Regions from separate parts of the Micromonospora sp. NPDC005305 genome, predicted to be linked through region 3. Evidence: riboswitches for the same ligand, from Rfam matches in the RefSeq annotation. Region 3 holds a riboswitch; each other region holds the start of a gene.
What was found. Region 3 has a riboswitch for cyclic di-AMP ahead of ABZS80_RS18790 (hypothetical protein). Riboswitches for the same ligand answer to the same signal wherever they lie in the genome.
Positions count from the first base shown of each region.

Region 1: it holds a riboswitch for cyclic di-AMP, as region 3 does, so the genes downstream of both, ABZS80_RS04695 (NlpC/P60 family protein) here and ABZS80_RS18790 (hypothetical protein) in region 3, are expected to answer to the same signal.
Region 2: it holds a riboswitch for cyclic di-AMP, as region 3 does, so the genes downstream of both, ABZS80_RS10450 (transglycosylase family protein) here and ABZS80_RS18790 (hypothetical protein) in region 3, are expected to answer to the same signal.

Region 1 covers NZ_JBEXGL010000002.1:321,296-323,537, forward strand. Annotated here, with positions in the region: gene ABZS80_RS04695 (NlpC/P60 family protein) at 1-867, opposite strand, end outside; cyclic di-AMP (ydaO/yuaA leader) riboswitch at 881-1,016, opposite strand; gene ABZS80_RS04700 (peptidoglycan recognition family protein) at 1,258-2,242, shown strand, end outside.
Region 2 covers NZ_JBEXGL010000005.1:42,342-44,583, reverse strand. Annotated here, with positions in the region: gene ABZS80_RS10455 (YbaB/EbfC family nucleoid-associated protein) at 1-66, opposite strand, end outside; gene ABZS80_RS10450 (transglycosylase family protein) at 202-894, opposite strand; cyclic di-AMP (ydaO/yuaA leader) riboswitch at 894-1,067, opposite strand; gene ABZS80_RS10445 (LLM class flavin-dependent oxidoreductase) at 1,405-2,242, shown strand, end outside.
Region 3 covers NZ_JBEXGL010000010.1:109,790-112,031, reverse strand. Annotated here, with positions in the region: gene ABZS80_RS18795 (YibE/F family protein) at 1-805, shown strand, start outside; cyclic di-AMP (ydaO/yuaA leader) riboswitch at 960-1,091, shown strand; gene ABZS80_RS18790 (hypothetical protein) at 1,095-2,114, shown strand; gene ABZS80_RS18785 (carbonic anhydrase) at 2,182-2,242, opposite strand, start outside.

The sequences.
Region 1 (2,242 bases), on a different contig from region 3:
CACCCGCCGGGTCACGTCGTGCTGCTGCCGGGCGTTGTGCGGCAGCGAGACGCCGGCCTTCGCCCAGGCCGCCATGGTGAGGCCCGAGCAGTCGAAGTGGTCCGGGCCGGCGGCGCCCCAGACGTAGATCTTGCCGATCTGGGCGCAGGCGAACTTGACCGCGGTGCCGGCCGGACCGCCGGGGTAGCCGGCGGGGCAGGGCGCGGGTCGCAGCGGGCCACCGCCGCCGTTGCCGTAGACCTTGAGGCGCAGCTTCTGGAGCTTGACGATCTCGGCGTCGATCTGCTTCTTCTTGGCCGCGAGCTGGGCCTCGGTGCGCGACAGCTCGGTGATCATCTCGTCCAGCGGCTGCTTCTTGGCGGCCAACTGGTCGCGCAGCTCGGCGACGGCGCGCACCTGTTCCTGCTGGCGGTTCGCGAAGCGGTCGAGCAGGGCGAGGCCGTCGACCAGCTCGCTCGGGGAGCGGCTGCCCAGCAGCGCGTTGACGGTGGAGAGGTTGTTGTCGCCCTTGTAGGCGTCGGCGGCGAGCCCGCCCACCTGACCGAGGGCGGCGTCCACCCGGGCCTGGAGCGGGGCGATCTGCTTGCCCAGCGCGGCGGCCTGCTTCCGCTTGGCGGCGAGCTGCTCGCGGGTGGCGTTGACCTGTTCGATGATCGGTTCGAGCTTGTTCCAGTCCTGGTCGATCTGGCGCTCGATCTCGGCTACCGACGGTTCGGCGTGTGCCGCCGTGGCGCCGCCGGTCAGGACGACGGCGGTGCCCGCCAGGGCGGCGAGGGCGGTGGTGAAACGGGACCAGCGGGAACGCGGCACCGCCGTCGACCGGTCGACCGACCGGACCGACGGTGGCCGCGGGGCATGGTGTGCCACCGGGCTTCCGTACTCCTTCTTCCTGGCCGCCTACCGGGTTAGCTGACGGGTTCGGGCGGGAAGGGAGGCGCCCTACCGCAGTGGCTGCGGATTCACCCCAGGTACCTGGGTCCCCGGCTCGCCCGGAGGCGACTCGGCGGTGTCGGACCGTCACCACCCGGGTTGGACGGTGAAGCTCGCGGCCGACGATTGACCAGAGTAGAGAGCACCGTTATCGTTCCGCAACCCGAGACGCCGTGACACTCCGTACCCGAAAGATTCTTTCAGCGGAGATTACCTCTCGGAAAGGTATTGACCCGGACCGTGCGCGGGGCGAGGGTGGGGACGCAGTGACCCCCATCCCTGTCTGGAGGTTCGATGCACCTCTCACCCCCACCGTCGGGCAGACGGATGCTGCTGGCAGCAGCCGTCGCGGCAGCCACCGCACTGGTGGCAACCGGCCCGGTGGCCGCCCAACCGCTCAGCGCCCAACCCAGCACCGACCGTCAGGACCAGTATGCCGCCGCCGCGGCGGAGTACGGCGTGCCGCAGAGCGTCCTGCTCGGCGTCTCGTACCTGGAGTCGCGCTGGGACACCCACCCGGGCCAGCCGAGCACCAGCGGCGGCTACGGCCCGATGCACCTCACCGACGCCCAGCACGTCCTCGCGACCCCGGCCAGCGGCCACGTCGACGAGGACGAGGACCCGCGGGGCGACGACTCGCGCCCGCTCACCCTCGACCCGGCCACCGCGGCCGCACCGGCGGAGGACGTGCTCCCGCAGGCGTCCCTGCAGACGCTCGACGCCGCCGCGGCGCTCACCGGCCTCGCCGAGGAGACGCTACGCACCGACGCGGCCGCGAACATCCGGGGCGGGGCGGCGCTGCTCGCCTCGTACCAGAAGCAGTTGGGCTCGCCGGTCGGCGCCGCCACCGACCCGGCGGCCTGGTACGGCGCGGTGGCCCGCTACTCCGGCGCGGACACCGAGGACGCGGCGGCGGCCTTCGCCGACGAGGTCTACGACCAGCTCGGCCTCGGCGCTGCGCGGACCACCGACGACGGCCAGCGGGTGACCCTGGCCGCCACCGCGGTGAAGCCGGACCAGTCGGGGCTGCACCGGCTCGGGCTGCGCCGCGCCGAGCGGCCGGACGGCCTGGAGTGCCCGGTCCGGCTGGCCTGTGAGTGGATTCCCGCCCCCTACGAGCAGCTCAGCGCGGACCCGGGCGACTACGGCAACCACGACCTCGGCAACCGGCCGGCCCAGCAGAAGATCGAATACATCGTCATCCACGACACCGAGGGCTACTTCGGCCCGAGCGTCGACCTGGTGAAGCGGGCCGACTACCTGGGCTGGCACTACACGCTGCGCTCGGTGGACGGCTACGTCGCCCAGCACA
Region 2 (2,242 bases), on a different contig from region 3:
CGCCTGTTGCGTCCTGGTCAGCAGCTCGTCGAGGCTCGCGGCCGCGGAGAACGAGTCGTTGGTCATATCCGCGCTTTCTTCACGTCTTTCCGAGCACCGTGACGATAGCAACCGGCCCCGACGTGGAACGCCCGGCCGGGAGTACCGGCCGGGCGTTCGTGGTGCCGTGGACCGGCCCGTCGTGGGCGGGTCCGGTGGGGCTCAGCGCAGGCGCAGCCTCTGGCCCGGGAAGATCAGGCCCGGGTTGTCGCCGACCACACCCCGGTTGCGCTCGTAGAGGGCGTGCCACCCGCCGGCGACGCCCTTGGCGGCGGCGATCCCGGAGAGGGTGTCCCCGGGCCGGACCACGTAGCTGCCGGCGCCGCCGGCGCTCGGCCCGGTGCGCCTCTCGGTGCGGACGGCGGGCCGGTCGTTCCGCGACCACCGCTCCGAGGTGGCCTTCTTCGTGGCCTTCTTCGTGGCCTTCTTCGCGGGCTTCTTCGTGGCCTTCCTCGAGCCCGAGTCGGTGGCCGAGTACCTCTTGGTCGAGCCACCCTTCTTGCCGCAGACCGGCCAGGCGCCGATGCCCTGTCCGTCGAGGACCTTCTCGGCGACGGCGATCTGCTCGCCGCGGCTGGCCAGATCGGCCCGGCTGGCGTACTTCTGACCGCCGTAGCCTTTCCAGGTGCTCCGGGAGAACTGGAGTCCCCCGTAGTAGCCGTTGCCGGTGTTGATGTGCCAGTTGCCGCCGGACTCGCACTGGGCGACGGCGTCCCAGTTGACGCCTGCGGCGCTGGCCGGGGCGGCCGGGCCGAAGAGGGCGGCGGCGCCGGTGGCGGCGCCGACGACGAGCGCTCCGACGGCGGTGCGGCGCCGCGCGACCCGTCGATGACGGGCGACGTGTTCAGTTGCCATGTGGGTGTCCTCCACGCCGACGAGGTGAGCTGTCGGGTTCGGGCCGAGGAGCCCGGCCGCCGGAGGCGGCTTCACCCCGAGGTGTCCGTGCACCGAGGAACATGTGGGTCCCCCGCTCCCGCCCGAGGTCCAGGTACCACCGTGCCGGCGGCGGGATTAGGCGTTACCGGCCCGTGGTGTCCGCGATCGCGAACGGAGTCGACGTTAGGAATGGTTTGTGACGAACGCCCACTTCTGTGAAGTTCTTCACCCGGCTGAGGGACGACCTCGTCTTCCGGCCCACGCCGCCGCCGAATCTGCCGCAGCGACCGCCATGGGCGCATTTTCCCAGGTCACAGCGGTGTTCGCGGGGCACCGGCCGAAGAGGACGACCGACCGGAGCCGGGTCCACCGTGGCGAGTGGCCACGGCGCGCGTCGCGGGCCCCCGGGCGGCGGGTTCCCGGCCCGCCGGGCAACGCGGGAGGCTACCGTGGGCAGGTTCGCGCAAGATCGGCACGAGGCGGCGAGGCATGAGCGACCACGGACACGAGCTGGCCTTCGGCGGCTTCCTCACCCCGAGCGCCGGGCACCCCGAGCAGGTGGTGGCGCGAGCCAAGCTCTGCGAGCAGGTCGGCCTGGACCTGGTGACCTTCCAGGACCACCCCTACCAGCCCGGCTTCCTGGACACCTGGACGCTGATGTCCTTCGTGGCCGCGGCCACCAGTCGCATCACCCTCGCGGGCAACGTGCTCAACCTGCCGCTGCGCCAACCGGTGGTGCTGGCCCGCAGCGTGGCCAGCCTGGACCTGCTCACCGGCGGCCGGGTCGAGCTGGGGCTAGGCGCCGGCGCCTTCTGGGAGGCCATCGAGGCGGTCGGCGGCCGCCGGCTCTCCCCGGGCGCGGCCGTGGACGCCCTCGACGAGGCCATCCGGGTGATCCGCGAGGTCTGGGACACCGACCGGCGCGGCATGGTCCGGGTCGACGGCGAGCACTACCGGGTGGTCGGGGCGAAACGCGGGCCGGCCCCGGCCCACCCGGTACGGGTCTGGGTCGGCGCGTACAAGCCGCGGATGCTGCGGCTGGTCGGCCGCCTGGCGGACGGCTGGCTGCCGTCCCTCGCGTACCTGCCCAAGGGGCCGGCCGACCTGCCGGCGCTGAACGCGCTGATCGACGAGGCCGCCACGGAGGCCGGGCGGGAGCCGGGCGCGGTGCGCCGGCTGCTCAACGTCACCGGCACCTTCGCCCGGTCCTCCGGCGGCTTCCTGGACGGCCCGCCGGAGCAGTGGGTGGAGGAGCTGGCCGGGCTCGCCCTGGACCACGGCGTCGCCACGTTCATCCTCGGCAGCGACGAGCCGCGCGCCGTCCAGC
Region 3 (2,242 bases):
GGTCGCGAGCTTCGCCATCCTGCTCGGGTTCGTGCTGCCCGGGATCGGCGCGGGCCAGCCGCCGCTGCTGGTGGCGATCGTCGGCGCCGCGCTGATCATGTTCGTGGTGCTCTACCTGACCCACGGGATCACCGCGCAGACCTCGGTGGCCGTGCTCGGCACGCTCGGCAGCCTGGTGCTGACCGGCGTGCTCGGCACCCTGGCCACCGCCGCCACCCACCTGACCGGCTTCGGCAGCGAGGACGCGACCACCCTGTCGATGTTCCAGCGCGACGTGGACCTGCACGGCCTGCTGCTGGCCGGCATCGTCATCGGCTCGCTCGGCGTGCTGGACGACGTCACCGTCACCCAGGCCGCCACGGTCACCGAGCTGGCCCACGCCAACCCGGCGCTCTCCCGACGCCAGCTCTACCGGGCCGCCACCCGGGTGGGCCGGGCGCACATCGCCTCCACGGTCAACACCATCGTGCTGGCGTACGCGGGCGCCTCGCTGCCGCTGCTGCTCCTGCTCGTCGCCGACTCCCGGCCGGTGAGCCAGATCCTCACCAGCGAGTTCCTGGCCCAGGAGATCGTCCGCAGCGCGGTGGCCACGCTCGGCCTGATCGCCGCCGTACCGCTGACCACCGGACTGGCCGCGGTGGTCACCACCGCCGGGCGGCGCGGGACCACCGCGGGCCCGGCCGACCCGCCCGCGCCACGGCCGCCGGTCGCGCGGGACGAGGCGCTGGAGGCCCTCGGTGGGGCGCCGGACCGGCGCTCCGGTGGGTGGTCCGGCGGTGACAGGAGCACGGAGGCCGCATGGTGACACTCCGCAGCGTGATGACAGATGTCAAACGCGATCCTGGTCACGCTGGGCGAGGACGAATTCTCGCTATTGGTCGGCTTCCGGACGTAGAACCCGGGGAGGACTCTCGGGTAACCTCGCTGCCGGTCACCGCCGAAGGCGCGCACCGGCGCCAGCGGTGCCGCCGCCCAATCGCCCGCGGGCGAGCCGGGGAACCAGGTACATGGGGTGAATCCGCGCGAGCGGTAGGGGCCACTTCCGTCCCGAACCCGTCAGCTAACCCGGTCGGCGGCCGACGGAAGGGAACACTGTGACGGCACCCCTGCGCCGCTGGCTGACCCCCGTGGTGGCTGCGCTGGCCGCGCTCACCGTGCTGGTGGGGCCGACCCCGGCGACGGCCGCTCCGAGCACCCCCACCCCCTCGGGGCACTCCGACGAAGACGACGACCCCCTCATCACCGAGGCCATCGACACCGCCAACCGGGCCTACCTCCAGGCCAAGTCGAAGCTGGACACGTCGCGCAAGCGCCAACTCCAGCTCGCCCTCGAGGTGAAGGCGGCACAGAGCGAGCTCGACGCGCTGAGCCCGCAGGTGGCCCAGATCGCGGCCCAGTCCTACCGGACCGGCCGGATGGGCGCCATGGCCATGCTGATGGAGAGCAACACGCCCGACTCGTTCGTCCGGCGGGCGGCCGCCCTCGACGAGCTGAACCTGCTGAACGCGCAGAAGCTCGGCGCCATCAACGCCGCGAAGACCCGCGCCGAGCAGGCCAAGATCGCGCTCGACGTCGAGGTGCGCGAGCAGGAGAAGCAGAAGAACGCGATGGCCCGCGAGAAGGCCGAGACGGAGAAGGCGCTGAAGCTGGTCGGTGGGATCGGCTTCACCGGTGGCCTGGTCTCGGCCACCTCGCCGGTCGCCCGCGTCGGCCCGGGCCGGACCTCCGACGGCGACTGGAAGCCGGAGTCGTGCAGCGAGAACGACCCCACCACCTCGGGCTGCGTCACCCCGCGCACGCTGCACGCGTACAAGGAGGTCAAGCGGGCCGGCTTCAACCGCTTCGTGGGCTGCCACCGGAACGGCGGGCCGTTCGAGCACCCGAAGGGCCGGGCCTGCGACTGGTCGTTGCAGAAGAGCGGCTTCTCCTCCTGGCGCACCAAGGACCAGCGGATGTACGGCAACAACGTCGCCGCCTTCCTCATCCGCAACGCGGACCGGCTGGGCATCTACTACGTGATCTGGAACCGGCAGATCTGGTTCCCGGCCACCGGCTGGAAGTCCTACAGCGGGCCCTCGGACCACACCGACCACGTGCACATGTCGCTGCTCTGACGACGTACACCGAAAGGGGCCGGCCCGCGACACGCGGGCCGGCCCCTTCGACGTTTTCCGACGGCCGTCAGTTGGCGAGCGCCGGGTCCGCGGGCGCGGCCGGTGCGGGCACCTGGGCGGCCGGCGTG